One region of the Alkalihalobacillus sp. R86527 genome, then DNA from elsewhere that is predicted to be linked to it. Evidence: riboswitches for the same ligand, from Rfam matches in the RefSeq annotation. Region 1 holds a riboswitch; each other region holds the start of a gene.

Evidence for each region. A riboswitch is a leader RNA that binds a small molecule or an ion and turns the genes downstream of it on or off. The one in region 1 is predicted to bind lysine.
Region 2: it holds a riboswitch for lysine, as region 1 does, so the genes downstream of both, lysA (diaminopimelate decarboxylase) here and SJY16_RS04515 (Na+/H+ antiporter NhaC family protein) in region 1, are expected to answer to the same signal.
Region 3: it holds a riboswitch for lysine, as region 1 does, so the genes downstream of both, SJY16_RS06310 (aspartate kinase) here and SJY16_RS04515 (Na+/H+ antiporter NhaC family protein) in region 1, are expected to answer to the same signal.

What each region holds. Positions count from the first base shown of each region.
Region 1 is NZ_JAXHBW010000001.1:890,504-895,169, forward strand. Features, by position in the region: gene yunB (sporulation protein YunB) at 1-412, shown strand, start outside; lysine riboswitch at 489-669, shown strand; gene SJY16_RS04515 (Na+/H+ antiporter NhaC family protein) at 787-2,364, shown strand; gene SJY16_RS04520 (sodium-dependent transporter) at 2,596-4,122, shown strand; gene SJY16_RS04525 (methionine/alanine import family NSS transporter small subunit) at 4,124-4,228, shown strand; gene SJY16_RS04530 (M23 family metallopeptidase) at 4,255-4,666, opposite strand, start outside.
Region 2 is NZ_JAXHBW010000001.1:1,650,549-1,655,214, reverse strand. Features, by position in the region: gene SJY16_RS08455 (peptidylprolyl isomerase) at 1-271, opposite strand, end outside; gene lysA (diaminopimelate decarboxylase) at 364-1,686, opposite strand; lysine riboswitch at 1,792-1,976, opposite strand; gene SJY16_RS08445 (spore germination protein) at 2,023-3,516, opposite strand; gene spoVAEA (stage V sporulation protein SpoVABEA) at 3,494-4,078, opposite strand; gene spoVAE (stage V sporulation protein AE) at 4,083-4,433, opposite strand; gene spoVAD (stage V sporulation protein AD) at 4,433-4,666, opposite strand, start outside.
Region 3 is NZ_JAXHBW010000001.1:1,250,159-1,254,824, reverse strand. Features, by position in the region: gene SJY16_RS06315 (YslB family protein) at 1-109, shown strand, start outside; gene SJY16_RS06310 (aspartate kinase) at 142-1,377, opposite strand; lysine riboswitch at 1,524-1,712, opposite strand; gene uvrC (excinuclease ABC subunit UvrC) at 1,792-3,573, opposite strand; gene SJY16_RS06300 (hypothetical protein) at 3,638-4,666, opposite strand, start outside.

The sequences.
Region 1 (4,666 bases):
CTCGATTGATTACTGGGCAGAAGAAAATGGAGTCGAACTTCAAGTAGATGAAGATGTTCCATTAAATAAAGGTATTATTCATAATATCCCAATCGGGCAAGCGTTTAATAATACGCTACTTGCGAACTTCGGTCCCAAAGTTCCAGTTCGATTTACTGCGATTGGAGAAGTGAAGTCTGATATTAAACACAATATCAGACAGGTAGGGATCAATAACACATGGGTTGATATTCGCGTTCATATCGAAGTACATGTGAAAATCGTTATTCCATTTGCAACGGATTCAGATGTTGTTACAACGGATATCCCTGTTATCGCAACCTTCATAAAAGGAGACGTTCCGAATTTCTATAACAATGGGTCAGGAACAGGTTTACCGGATCCTGCAATCGATATAGGAGGAATGGAATAATTTGCGATTGCAGAGCCCATTGAATTAAGATATAATAACAAATTGTATTGAACTAAATAATGTTCCTTATCTTATACGATGAGGTAGAGGAGCAGATACTCATTAGTACATGTTGGGAGAATGACATCCATGATCAGCATCGAAAGGGAGGTCTGCCGAAGCAAAAATAATCGTCACATTATTTTTGTTGGGGCGACATTGAATAAATGTCGAACTGTCATTATGAGGCCCACTTATAATGGAGAACTACTGATCGGGATGGACACTTGACATTGTATCGGTGAAACGGGCAATGATAGGACCATATCCTGTCATAGCCCGTTTTTTGTTTATCCAAAAAAGTAGTAAACCATAACTTACAGAGGATGGTGAATATGGAAAATACGATTTATTCAATTATTCCGCCGCTCGTCGCGTTATTGATGGTAGTGGCAACCAGGAAGGTATTACCTTCACTAGGGGTGGGGATCATCCTTGGTGCGTTAATGATTAATGACTGGAGTATCATGGCTTCATTGAAAGAGATTTATGCAATCGTTAAGGGAATCTTTATTGATTCTGAAAGCGGTGGACTGAATAAGTGGAATATGTATATTATTTTCTTCTTATTACTATTAGGAATGATGACTGCATTCATTTCCATATCGGGCGGAAGTCGTGCGTTTGGTGAATGGGCGATGAAACGAGTGAAAACACGTACTGGCGCTCAAATAGTAACAGCAGTCTTTGGAGTTATTATCTTTATCGATGACTACTTTAATTCACTAGCAGTTGGGAATGTGAGTCGTCCAATTACGGACAGGCACCAAGTATCACGAGCAAAACTTTCTTATATCATCGATTCAACTGCTGCACCAATGTGTATTATCTCTCCGATCTCAAGCTGGGGAGCTTATATTATTGCAATTATAGGTGGCATTCTTACTACACACAGCATCGCTGGTGTTGGAGCTTTAGAAGCATTTATCAAAATGATTCCTATGAACTTATACGCAATCTTTGCACTTGGGATGGTATTCTTCGTTAGTTATTTTGATATTAACTTGAAGTCTATGAAGGTTCACGAGGACCGTGCTCAAAAAACTGGTGAAGTACTCGATCCTTCAAAAGGTGCTGTTCCAGGAGAAACAACAGGATTACCAGAAAGTGAAAAAGGAAAAGTAGCAGATCTCGCTTGGCCGATTATCATGCTAATCGCAGGAACGGTTATCTTTATGGTCGTTACAGGTATTCAAGCGGTGAGTGGAACAGATGCTGGAGTAACGCCACTGACGATCTTCGAAAATACTGATGTAGCAGCTTCACTATTATACGGTGGCCTAATTGGTTTAGGCACTTCTCTCATTTTCTTCTTCTTAAAGAATATGGGAGGTTCTGTTTTTGGCAAAGGGATTGTAGAAGGTATCAAATCGATGCTTCCTGCAGTTTATATCCTTTTCTTTGCTTGGACCTTGATCGAAATCATTGGAACGCTTGGTACAGGTAAGTATTTAGCTGGCCTAGTTGATCAGCATATTGCGATTGGTTTTCTTCCAGCAATTTTATTCTTATTAGCAGGGGTAATGGCATTTGCGACCGGTACATCGTGGGGAACATTCGGAATCATGCTTCCTATCGCAGGGGAAATTGCTGCAGCAACAGATCCGACATATATGCTTCCTGTACTTGCAGCTGTACTTGCAGGAGCGGTTTTTGGGGATCATTGTTCACCGATTTCCGATACTACGATCCTATCGTCTACAGGGGCAGGAAGCCATCATATTGACCACGTGTTAACGCAGCTACCTTACGCAATGATTGTAGCTGGAATAGCGCTCGTCGGTTATCTTGTTCTAGGGTTTACAGGCAGCTCAGTCATTGGGTTACTTGCCACAGCAGTTGTGTTCGCAGTTGTTGTTTACTACCTTAAATCAAAATATGAAAATCGTACGGTTGATGCCGTTAATGATTAATTAAACAGGGGGGACCATCCTCCTGTTTTTTTAATGCCATGCTACAAAAAAGGTGCGTTTTTATCTAATTTTCAACGTTATTTTACAAAATATTAAAAAGATTACTTTGACATGGCCAATAGTACTAGATATACTATAAACAAAATAATCAGAATTTATTTAAAAGTCTAAACCTTTTTCTGGAAGGGGGAATATGGGGAGAAGGTTATAACGTCTAAGGGGGTAATGCATGTGGAAAAACGAGCACAGTGGGGGACAAGAGCTGGATTTATTCTAGCAGCTGTTGGTTCTGCAATCGGACTAGGTAATATTTGGAGATTTCCAGCTGTTGCATATGACAACGGTGGAGGGGCATTTTTTATACCATATTTATTTGCACTAATAACAGCAGGTATTCCAATTCTTATTTTAGAATTCACACTTGGCCATAAGTTCAGAGGTTCTGCTCCGCTTTCATTCTTCAGAATGAATAAGAAAACAGAGTGGCTCGGTTGGTGGGGTGTTATCGTAGCATTTGTAATATCTACGTACTATGCAGTTATTATAGGTTGGGCGATTTCCTATAGTTACTTCGCATTCAATCTAAGCTGGGGATCAGATACTGAAGGTTTCTTATTCAATGATTATCTCAAGCTAACAGTAGATCCTGGACAAACGGGCAGTCTTGTACCAGGAGTATTCATTCCTCTTATTGCTGTATGGGTCATTACACTTGGTGTCCTTCTTGCGGGTGTTAAGAAAGGAATCGAGCGTGCGAACAAAATCTTTATTCCTACATTGATCGTGCTTTTCCTTATTATCGTTATAAGAGCTGTCACTCTTCCAGGTGCTGGTGAAGGCTTAAGTGCATTCTTCACACCTAACTTCGATACGATTATGTCAGGAAGCGTATGGGTAGCAGCATATGGTCAGATTTTCTTCAGTTTATCGATTGCTTTTGCTATTATGATTACGTATTCTAGCTATCTTCCGAAGAAATCTGATATTACGAACAACGCATTTATTACCGGCTTTGGTAACTCGTCATTCGAACTTTTAGCTGGTATCGGGGTCTTCTCTGCACTTGGATTTATGGCTACTCAACAAGGTGTTAGTGTTGATGAAGTTGTAAGTGGTGGAGTAGGACTAGCTTTCGTCGTATTCCCACAGATCATCAATGAGTTCCCAGCGCTGAATGGTTTGTTTGGATTCCTATTCTTCGCATCACTCGTACTTGCTGGATTGTCTTCATTAATTTCAATCTCAGAAACGTACGTTGCAGGTATTTCAGAGAAGTTTGGTATTTCTAGAACGAAAGCTGTACTCTTTGGTGGTGGGGTTGCATCAATTATCTCGATCTTATTCGCCACGCAAGGTGGATTGTTCTTCCTCGATGCAGCAGATTATTTCATTAACCAATTCGGTATCGCATTTGTAGGGCTAGTCGAAGTAGTCGTGGTAGCATGGTTCCTACGTCAGCTTACAGACCTTGAAAATCATGCGAATGGAATTTCTGATATTCCGCTAAACTACTGGTGGAAAGCATGTCTTGGTGTAATAACTCCACTGGTGCTCGGCTATATGATGTTCGACCTTTTCAAAACGAACCTCTATAAAGAATTCGACACCCCAACTGGAAACTATGGTGGATACACAGATGGCTTTATCCTTTATAGTGGATGGTTCGTAGCTGGATTTGCTCTTCTTGTTGGTATCCTATTCAGCGTAAAGAAATGGGATGCAAAAGTAGAACAGGAAAAGTATAAGGAGGTAAGTTAACATGGGTGGAAGCGCAATTTTCATGATGATTGTTGGCATCGTCATTATATGGGGTGGACTTACAGCAAGTATCCTAAACGCTGTAAGAGTCGCTAAGAAACAATAACCCAAAGAAGAACTAACGGAATTCCGTTAGTTCTTCTTTTTATTTATACGCTCTTGTCTTTCCCATAGGCGTAATGAAGGATAAGGGTCGTAGGACCATTCCGTTTTCCCGTTATCTTTATAGATTCCATAATGAAGGTGAGGAGGGAACTTTCCTGCAGTGCCTTTCGGTCCGTATCCGGAGCTGCCCACATATCCGATAACCTGTTCTGGTTGAACAATACTTCCTTTATCGATTCCTTTTTCAAAACCATTTAAATGTGCATAGTAGTGGTAGTTCCCATTGATATCCCGAATTCCGATTCTCCAACCGCCGTAGCGATTCCATCCTTTTGTTTCAACCGTTCCGTAACTTGTTGCTTTCACTGGTACCCCGTATGAAGCAAAAATATCTGTTCCTTCATGAATTCGAAGGCCACCCCAACCGCGACGATCCCCC
Region 2 (4,666 bases), 760 kb from region 1:
CATGAGCCATAGAAAGTGATCCTGCTACGTGTTTGTTTGGATTACCTTCTGTTTCACAGTCAATTGTGTAACCAGGGCCACCCATACCAGTTCCTGTTGGATCTCCACCTTGTGCAACAAAACCTGGAATGACACGGTGGAAATTAACACCGTTATAGAATCCTTCGTTAGCTAGTTTTTCAAAGTTAGCTACCGTGTTAGGTGCTTCCTCTGGGAAAAATTTAATTTGAATTACTTCGCCATTTTCAAATGCGATTGAACCTTTTTTCATAAAAAATATCCTCCTGCGTAAACAATTTGCTTAAAAGCTCTTTCATTATAGCATACAGTAACGTATTTACCGTATTATTTACCACATAGAAACTATTTCGAAATAACCATTTTGTTTAAGGGGCGATCATGTTGGATTAAATCTTCATATGATTCCCTTTGAACAACAAGACTTGCTTCACCGTCTTCAACAAATACAACTGCTGGTTTTGGAAGGCGATTATAATTATTAGACATAGAATACCCGTATGCCCCTGTAGAAAAAACAACCATTACATCACCTGCGATTGCACGTTGAAGCTCACAATCCCAAATCAACATATCTCCTGATTCACAGCATTTCCCTGCAATTGAGTAAAGAGTATCTTTAGGTTCATTCATCCGATTGACAATAGACGCTTCATATTTCGCTTTATAAAGTGCTGGGCGAAGGTTATCATTCATCCCTCCATCTACAGCAAGGTAATTTCGTAATTCAGGAACATTTTTATGAGAACCTACGGTATATAACGTCGACCCAGCTTCACCTACTAGAGATCGGCCTGGTTCGATCCAAATTTCCGGCATCGCCATTGTACTATGTTCAAGCTGCTTACTAACGGCACTCGTCATAGCATCGATATATTCAGAAGGAGGGATAGGTTGATCCGAACTATTATAGCGAATTCCAAATCCACCACCTAAATTAAGTACCTGTGGCTCATATCCAAAATCTTCATACCATTTATGAAGATAACTATAAATTTTTTCGATCGCCATTACAAACCCAGTGGTTTCAAAAATTTGTGAACCTATATGACAATGAAGGCCTAGAAGATGAATATTTCCCATTTTCAAAGTGGTCTCGATCGCCTGTTCTACCTGACCACTTTGTAAGTCGAAGCCGAACTTTGAATCTTCCTGACCAGTTAATATATAGTCATGCGTGTGAGCCTCGATACCTGGAGTGATTCGAAGCAATACATTTGTTGAAACACCCTCTTCAAACGCCAACTGCTCGAGTAAAGAGAGTTCGTAAAAGTTATCAACTACAAAACATCCAATTCCCGCTTTTAGAGCCATTCTTATTTCTGATTCACTTTTGTTGTTACCGTGAAAATGGATGCGCTCTACCGGAAATCCTGCTTGTAGTGCAGTATAGAGTTCGCCTCCTGAGACTACATCGAGACTTAACCCTTCTTCTTCAGCAAGCTGGATGATGGCAATACATGAAAATGCTTTACTCGCGTATGCAACCTGATACTTTAATTGTTTTTTCTCAAAAGCCTCTTTAAATGCTCTCGCTTTCTCCCGAATCAGCGCCACATCGTACACGTATAACGCTGTTCCGTATGTTTTCGCTAGTTGAAACGTGTCGACTCCTCCGATTGTATAATGTCCATTCTCTGAAATTGCTGCTGTGCCGAATAAGTGCACGTAATTCTCCCCTCTCGCTTTATTCAGTAAGCGAGCTCCCACTACATAAAAAAAACAAACAGCCAACTTATAGATACATTGGCTGTTTTGCTCCGTATCCCCACGAGTTGGATTAGCTCACCACTGCAGTATCGTTAACAGTGACAGTCTGCAGCTTATTCAACTACAGCCCAGCAGTAAAAGGATGGTCCTTCCCCCACTTCGGCAATTTGACCTTTCAGATACCGTCTTCGCAAATCCATTATATGCTCAGATATCGTACTCATTCGCATTGCGCCTCTATCCCCATTACGTTCAATGAGGTCTATTCTATTAAAAAATAAATTATCACACTTTTTAAGATTCGGCAAGTGGTCCGTCCTCTTGCTTTTTCTTATTTTGAGGCTGAGTAATGCTTGGTCTAAGTTTCGTTAACGGCACAGAAACCCTTATTAAGATCTGCACGAACGCTTTCGCATTAAATGGAACAAACGGCCACAAATATGGAGTATTCAATGGTCGTAAGCTAATTAAAAATAATATCGTTAACGTTACGCCCATCATATAGCCAGGGACTCGGAAGAAGAAAACCAGGAATAGTAAAAGTAGCCGGATCAATTTATTCGCTATAGCAAGTTCATAACTTGGAGTAGCATATGACCCAATCGCCGCTATCGAAACATAGAGGATCACTTCTGGCACAAATAGACCTACATCGATCGCAATTTGTCCAATCAAGACAGCAGCTATTAGTCCCATAGCCGTAGATAGTGGAGTAGGCGTATGGATTGCGGCCATCCTTAAGGTTTCGATACCCAGCTCAGCTAGTATAATTTGCACAAAGATTGGCACATTGGTTTTATCAGTTGGTCCTATGAAATCAATTGTTTTCGGTAGAAGCTGTGGTTCGTAAACAAACAGAAGCCATAGAGGCAATAGTAATAATGCAGCAAGCATTCCACCAAACCGTATCCACCGTAGAAAAGCGCCTGCTATTGGAGCCTCCCTATATTCCTCCGCATGCTGTACATGGTGAAAAAATGTAGTAGGTGTAATGATAACACTTGGAGAAGTATCAACAATAATTAACACGTGTCCTTCTAACAAATGTGCAGCTGCTACGTCTGGCCTTTCTGTATACCTCACCAATGGGAATGGATTACCAGCTTGGTGTACTAAGAATTCCTCTACTGCTTTATCAGCCATCGGTAATCCATCTATATTTATTTCCTTCAACTTCTTCATTACGATTTCAACTAGATTAGGATTTGCTACATCTTCTATATATGTAAGGCAAATATCCGTTTTTGATCGCTCGCCAACTTGTAAAATCACATTACGTAGCTTACCATCTCGAATTCTTCTACGGGTTAGCGCTGTATTTTCAATAATGTTTTCGGTATACCCATCTCTCGAGCCTCGTATTACCTTCTCAGTATCTGGCTCTTGTGGCGTTCTACCCGGATATTTTCGAACATCGATAATATAGGCTTGTTCTTCACCTTCCATAAACACAGCTATTAACCCTGACAGCACTTGATCTACAACTTCGTCAAAGTTCTCTACTGTTGTAACTTGTTGATGTGGCAAGTGATTATGGATGACTTTCTCAAACTGAGCAGTTAGCCTATGATGTTCATCGGTATACATCAACTCACGCATAATTTCTACAATGATGGACGTATCACAAAGTCCTGTACAGTAGTAAAAGTTAACGTCTTTATTTAGGATCTTAATTTTGCGAACACCGACGTCAAAACTTTCACCAATACCGATTGACTTCTCCATAAATTTCTCGTTTTCTTTTAACTTTTTGAAGATTTTTTGTTTATCTTTCGTCTTTGATGGCATCTGCTCCACTCCTTTCTAGAAGAATTTGAACCGCTTTTCTTGTTATAGGTGATCCTTTTGTTGGATCATCATATCCAGACATTTTACCAATATCACCAACCCCTACCACGATCGGGAGGTTCAATTGATCAAGAATGGAAACCGTATCACCATCTATTCTTCCAACTTCCATATCAGGGAGGCCATTTTTGTCTACACCATAATGGGTAAGCTCTCCAAAACGATCAATCGAAACATCTACTTTCGTCCATTCAGAAAAGTGTGTTCTAGAAGCCACTGCGATGGCTCCAAGCACATCAATATTCTTATCAGCTGCTACATATTGCATCGCGAGCTCCCCATAACCCTCACCTTGATATCCACTGTCATCAAACATAACAAACACAGGATCATGGGGTGTTTTTGATATAAGTGAAACAATTTCATATCCAGCAAGCGGGGTAGGGTTACCAGCTGATTGACTGATACACCTTCCGCCTAATTCTGAAGCTACTGCTTCAATAGCCTGTTTTGCATATAGATCGCCATCTGTTACAAATATAACCCGCCGCTTTCTATTCATCATTTCACCCCTTTGGTTTGAAAATTATCGCAATAATAAAACCGAATACAATCGCAGAAGAAATACCAGCTGATGTTAGTTGGAAAATCCCCATTCCTATACCGATCAATCCGTGTTCTTCACCTTTTTGCATCGCTCCATGAAGTAAGGAATGTCCAAAACTTGTGATTGGAACAGTAGCACCTGCGCCAGCAAATTCGATTAGCTTGTCATAAATTCCGAATCCATCTAATATTGCCCCAGTAACAACGAAGGAGGACATGACATGAGCAGGTGTTAACTTAAATATGTCTAACAACAACTGACCTACTACACAAATTGCGCCACCTACCGCAAATGCAATGAAATACTCCATTATCGATCACTTCCTGTTCTTTCAAACACTACAGCATGCGCAATGGCCGGCATACTTTCCTTCTGTTGCACCATTACCGGACTGTGAAGACATCCAGTTGCTACAACAAGAATTTTGTTATATCGTCCTTTTTCTAATAAATTGACTAGATGGCCGTATGTGACCACCGCTGAACATGCGCACCCACTGCCACCTGCAAATACTTCCTCTTGATCAGGACGATAGACCATCAA
Region 3 (4,666 bases), 360 kb from region 1:
ATTTCAATACATGCTCCAATGCATAACTGAAGCCTATGAAACGAGCAAGAAGAATGAAGTCCAAATCACAATCAAGTGGGATCCAAAAGATAGCATTGATGTAGGTTAGATAAAGGGAGGCCGTCTTGGCCTCCTATTTTTTTATACCTGCTTAACCGGCGTTCTTTCATCTAACTGGAATTGATCGTGAAGCGTTTCAATCGCATAGATCATTTTATTCTCTGGGACAATCGTAGACACTTTAATTTCAGAGGTACTTACCATCTTAATTTCCACATCGTGATCAGCTAGCACTTCAAACATTTGTGCAGCAACACCAGGATTTGAAATCATACCTGAGCCAACGATCGAAACTTTTGCAAGTTCTGATTCATAGAAAATATTTTCATATGGCAGTTTCACCTCTAGACGACGAAGGACATCTAGAGTTAAATCAAGCGAAGCAGTTTCGATAGAGAACGAAATGCTCGTGGTATTCTTCTCGCTAGTACTTTGTATGATGATATCAACATTTATTCCATTAGATGCTAGTGAAGAAAATAATGAAGGAAGTGTTGTAATCTCATTTGGAAGACCTGATATCGTTATTTTCGTGACATTGCTTTCAAATGCAAGTCCTCTCACTACCAAATTCTGTTCCATTGATGCGACCTCCTCAATAATGGTTCCTGTGTCATTTGTAAAACTCGAACGTACTTCAAGTGGTATATTGAAATTCTTCGCGAATTCCACCGCTCTCGGATGAAGGACTCCCGCACCGAGGTTAGCTAATTCAAGCATTTCATCATATGATATCGTAGCCAATTTACGGGCACCTTTTACGTATCTTGGGTCCGTCGTATAGACTCCATCTACATCAGTATAGATCTCACATTTGTCTGCTTTAAGTGCAGCTCCAATCGCAACAGCAGTCGTATCAGATCCTCCCCTACCCAATGTTGCGATGTCATCTGTTTCAGATAGCCCCTGGAATCCAGCAACGATAACGATTTTTCCTTCTGCAAGATGTTGATTCATTCTTTTCGCATCAATGTCCAAAATTCTAGCGTTTCCATGTACGGATTCTGTCTTTAATCCTGCTTGCCAGCCCGTAAGTGAGATTGCGTCGTACCCATTCTCTTGAAGCGCCATAGCAAGAAGAGCAGTTGTTACTTGTTCCCCTGTTGTTAGCAACATATCTAGTTCTCTTGGGGAAGGCTTTGTTGTGATACTTTTCGATAACCCCACTAGTTCGTCGGTGGTTTTCCCCATAGCGGATACGACTGCTACAACTTCATCTCCTGCATCCACTGCTTCTGCAAGCCTAGATGCTACGTTTTTCACTTTTTCTACATCTCCGACAGATGTTCCGCCAAATTTCATTACTCGAAGTCCCACTCTCTCCATCCTTTCCACTCTATAACTGTATTTCTCATTCACAAATAGCTTCTTGAATAGGTTACGAAAGGTCCTAAATATACAAAAAAACAACAATGAGAAAAACCTCACTGTTGTTTTCATAAAGCATTCAAGAAAACGTCCCTGTGTGAGATAGTCCTCCATTCAATCCCCGGGAAGGCATTGAATGACAGCTCTGCATTTCTTCAATACAGATCCAGCTTAAGGTGAATAAGCACCTTATCGCTTCGGCAAATTCCCCTTTCAACTCACGTCTACGAGTCTTATCACTCTCGCTTGAGTTTACTGATGGTTTTTGCGCCTCTACCATCACTTCAATTTATCGAAGTGTGGAACTATTAAATTTTCACTATTATAACGAACTATATGATATGCCGCAATACAATTTGTGAATTAATTTTCTTTTTGTTTAAATCGCGCCATTAATTCTTCAGCAACATTCTTCGGTAATCCTGCTTCTAGTAAACCCTCCACATCTGCTTCTTTCATTTTTTTTATAGAACCAAAGTGATTTAAAAGCTTCTTCTTACGCTTTTGGCCGATGCCAGGAACCTCGTCTAGGCTTGATTTCAACATCGATTTACCTCGAAGCTGACGATGAAATGAAATCGCAAAACGATGGACTTCATCTTGTATGCGCTGTAGTAGATAAAACTCCTGGCTGTTTCTAGGAAGGTACACGTCCTCAGGAGGATCTCCTATCAAAAGATGCGAAGTACGGTGCTTTTCGTCTTTCGTTAAAGAACAAACAGGGATATCCAGTCCAAGTTCATTTTCTAATACATCTTTTGAAGCTTGGATTTGGGCTATACCACCATCAATAATAATTAAATCCGGTAAAGGGCCATCCTCCTTAAGCAACCTCGTATATCTTCTTCTTACGACTTCTTTCATCGAACCAACATCGTTTGGTCCTTCTACCGTTTTGATCTTGTACTTTCGGTATTCATTCTTCTTAGGTTTACCGTCTAGAAACACTACCATTGCTGAAACTGGATTCGTTCCTTGGATATTCGAGTTATCGAATGCTTCTATGCGAAGAGGGGCGTGAATACCTAACTGCTCTCCAAGGTTTTCAACCGCATCGATCGTCCTCTTCTCATCTCGCTCTATAAGGGAAAACTTCTCATTGAGAGCGATGGTCGCATTTTTGATCGTTAACTCGACTAGCTCTTTTTTCTTTCCTCTTTTTGGTTGATGTACTGAAACGTGAAGAAGTTCTTCAGCTATTTCAGCGTTTATATTATTCGGTAATAGGATTTCTTTTGGCTTTGGATGGTTCTTTTGCAGATAGAACTGACCTAAGTATGTTAAGAAATCTTCCTCCGGTTCATTGTAAAATGGAAATAAGGATACATCCCGTTCGATTAGTTTCCCCTGCCGCACGAAAAAGACCTGCACACACATCCAGCCTTTATCGAAGCTATATCCAAATATATCACGGTCGAGACCATCATTCGTTTGAATCGTTTGCGCTTCCATCACCTTTTCGATATGGAACATAAGATCTCGGTATTCTTTCGCACGTTCAAAATCAAGGTTTTCTGAAGCGGTTACCATCTTACGTTCTAGGTCCTGTTTAACTTCTTGATGGCCACCATTCAAAAACCTTGTTATTCCTTCAATCATTTCCTTGTTTTGCTCTTTCGTAACTTCCTTAACACAAGGAGCAAGACATTGCCCAATATGATAATACAAACATACACGATCTGGCATCTTTCTGCACTTGCGCAAGGGATAAATACGGTCTAATAGCTTCTTTGTTGCGCTCGCAGCATAAGCGTTAGGGTATGGTCCAAAGTACTTACCCTTATCTTTCTTTATCTTCCTAGTAGTAATTAGTCGAGGCTGTTCTTCAGCCGTTATTTTTATATATGGATAACTTTTATCGTCTTTAAGCATCACATTATACTTAGGATCATGTTTCTTTATCAAATTGAGTTCGAGGATAAGTGCTTCTAAATCTGTTGAAGTAACGATATACTCGAAATCGCGAATTTCACCCACAAGCCTCTGTGTTTTACCGTCATGTGCTCCTGAAAAATAAGAACGCACTCGATTCTTTAATACTTTTGCCTTCCCAACATAAATGATTGTTCCCTGGCGATCCTTCATTAAATAACAACCAGGTTGATCTGGAAGGACAGCTAATTTATTTTTCAAATGTTCCTGCATGCTGCCTCTCCTCTCTTTATACTCTTAAAGGGGTATCTATGTTCCCCTTCAATTGTATCACATACTATGGTTTATACTCGTACAATACGATCTTATGATAAACAGGATCATACATACGATTTGAATAAAATGGTTTCACTTTTTGGATCGATCCGTTTATAGGGACCCCTTGTTTTGAGAATCCATTAACGACTTCATCAGTTAGAAAGATCCTACGACCTTCATAATAAGGTAGTTCCGATAAAAAGGTAGCATAAGTATAAACACGGTCATGATTAAAGGAAACGTTTGTATATTCCATAACTCGCGTTTCTTCCCACGTATATACCATAATCGGTTCCTCTATAGTAGACAAATACCCTATTAATTTATGCACAGCAGCAGGTTTTTCTCCTTCTTCCATCATGTAGTAGGTTCCGACCGTTTGTGAAAGCAAGAGAACTATTACAATTCCTACTTTTAAATGAACCTTTCTTAAACTCATAAAGGATAACAGACAAACAAATAGCAACATACTCGGTAACGGCAAAATGTGTCTCGGCTTCTCTATATTTTGAGCGAAAAGCGCCCAAAAGAAATAGCATACAAACATGAGAAAGTATGTCCAGACAAACCAAGACCCTTTTCTACTAAATAATCGTAAGGTAGCGTATGCCATAATAATCAAAATTAAAAAAAGAATCAGTCCGTATTGACCAGACAATCCTGTCCATCCTATGTTATATCCAATAAGTTCAATGAATCGATTCCAAATGGGTGAAGCTGCACCGGAAACGACAGTACCTCCCCATTCTTGAAAATGCCCCGCTGAAAATCCTACTGCTAGTTGAAGAAATGCAGCTACTCCTCCTTCTGATGCAGCAAGACCACCAACCCAAATGAGTTGAAATAAGATTGCAAGAGCAAATTGCCCCCCTATAAAGGCAAGATATTTCTTCTTGTAGAGGTATTGCCTTTTCCTTTCGACAAGGAGCAAAAGAAGTCCTACTCCAAATGGGAGGTACGACAACCTGATTCCGAACAATACACTTAATAAAAAGGACGGTAATAAAACAATAAGCCTGGAGTCCTTCTTATAAAACGCTACTTTCAG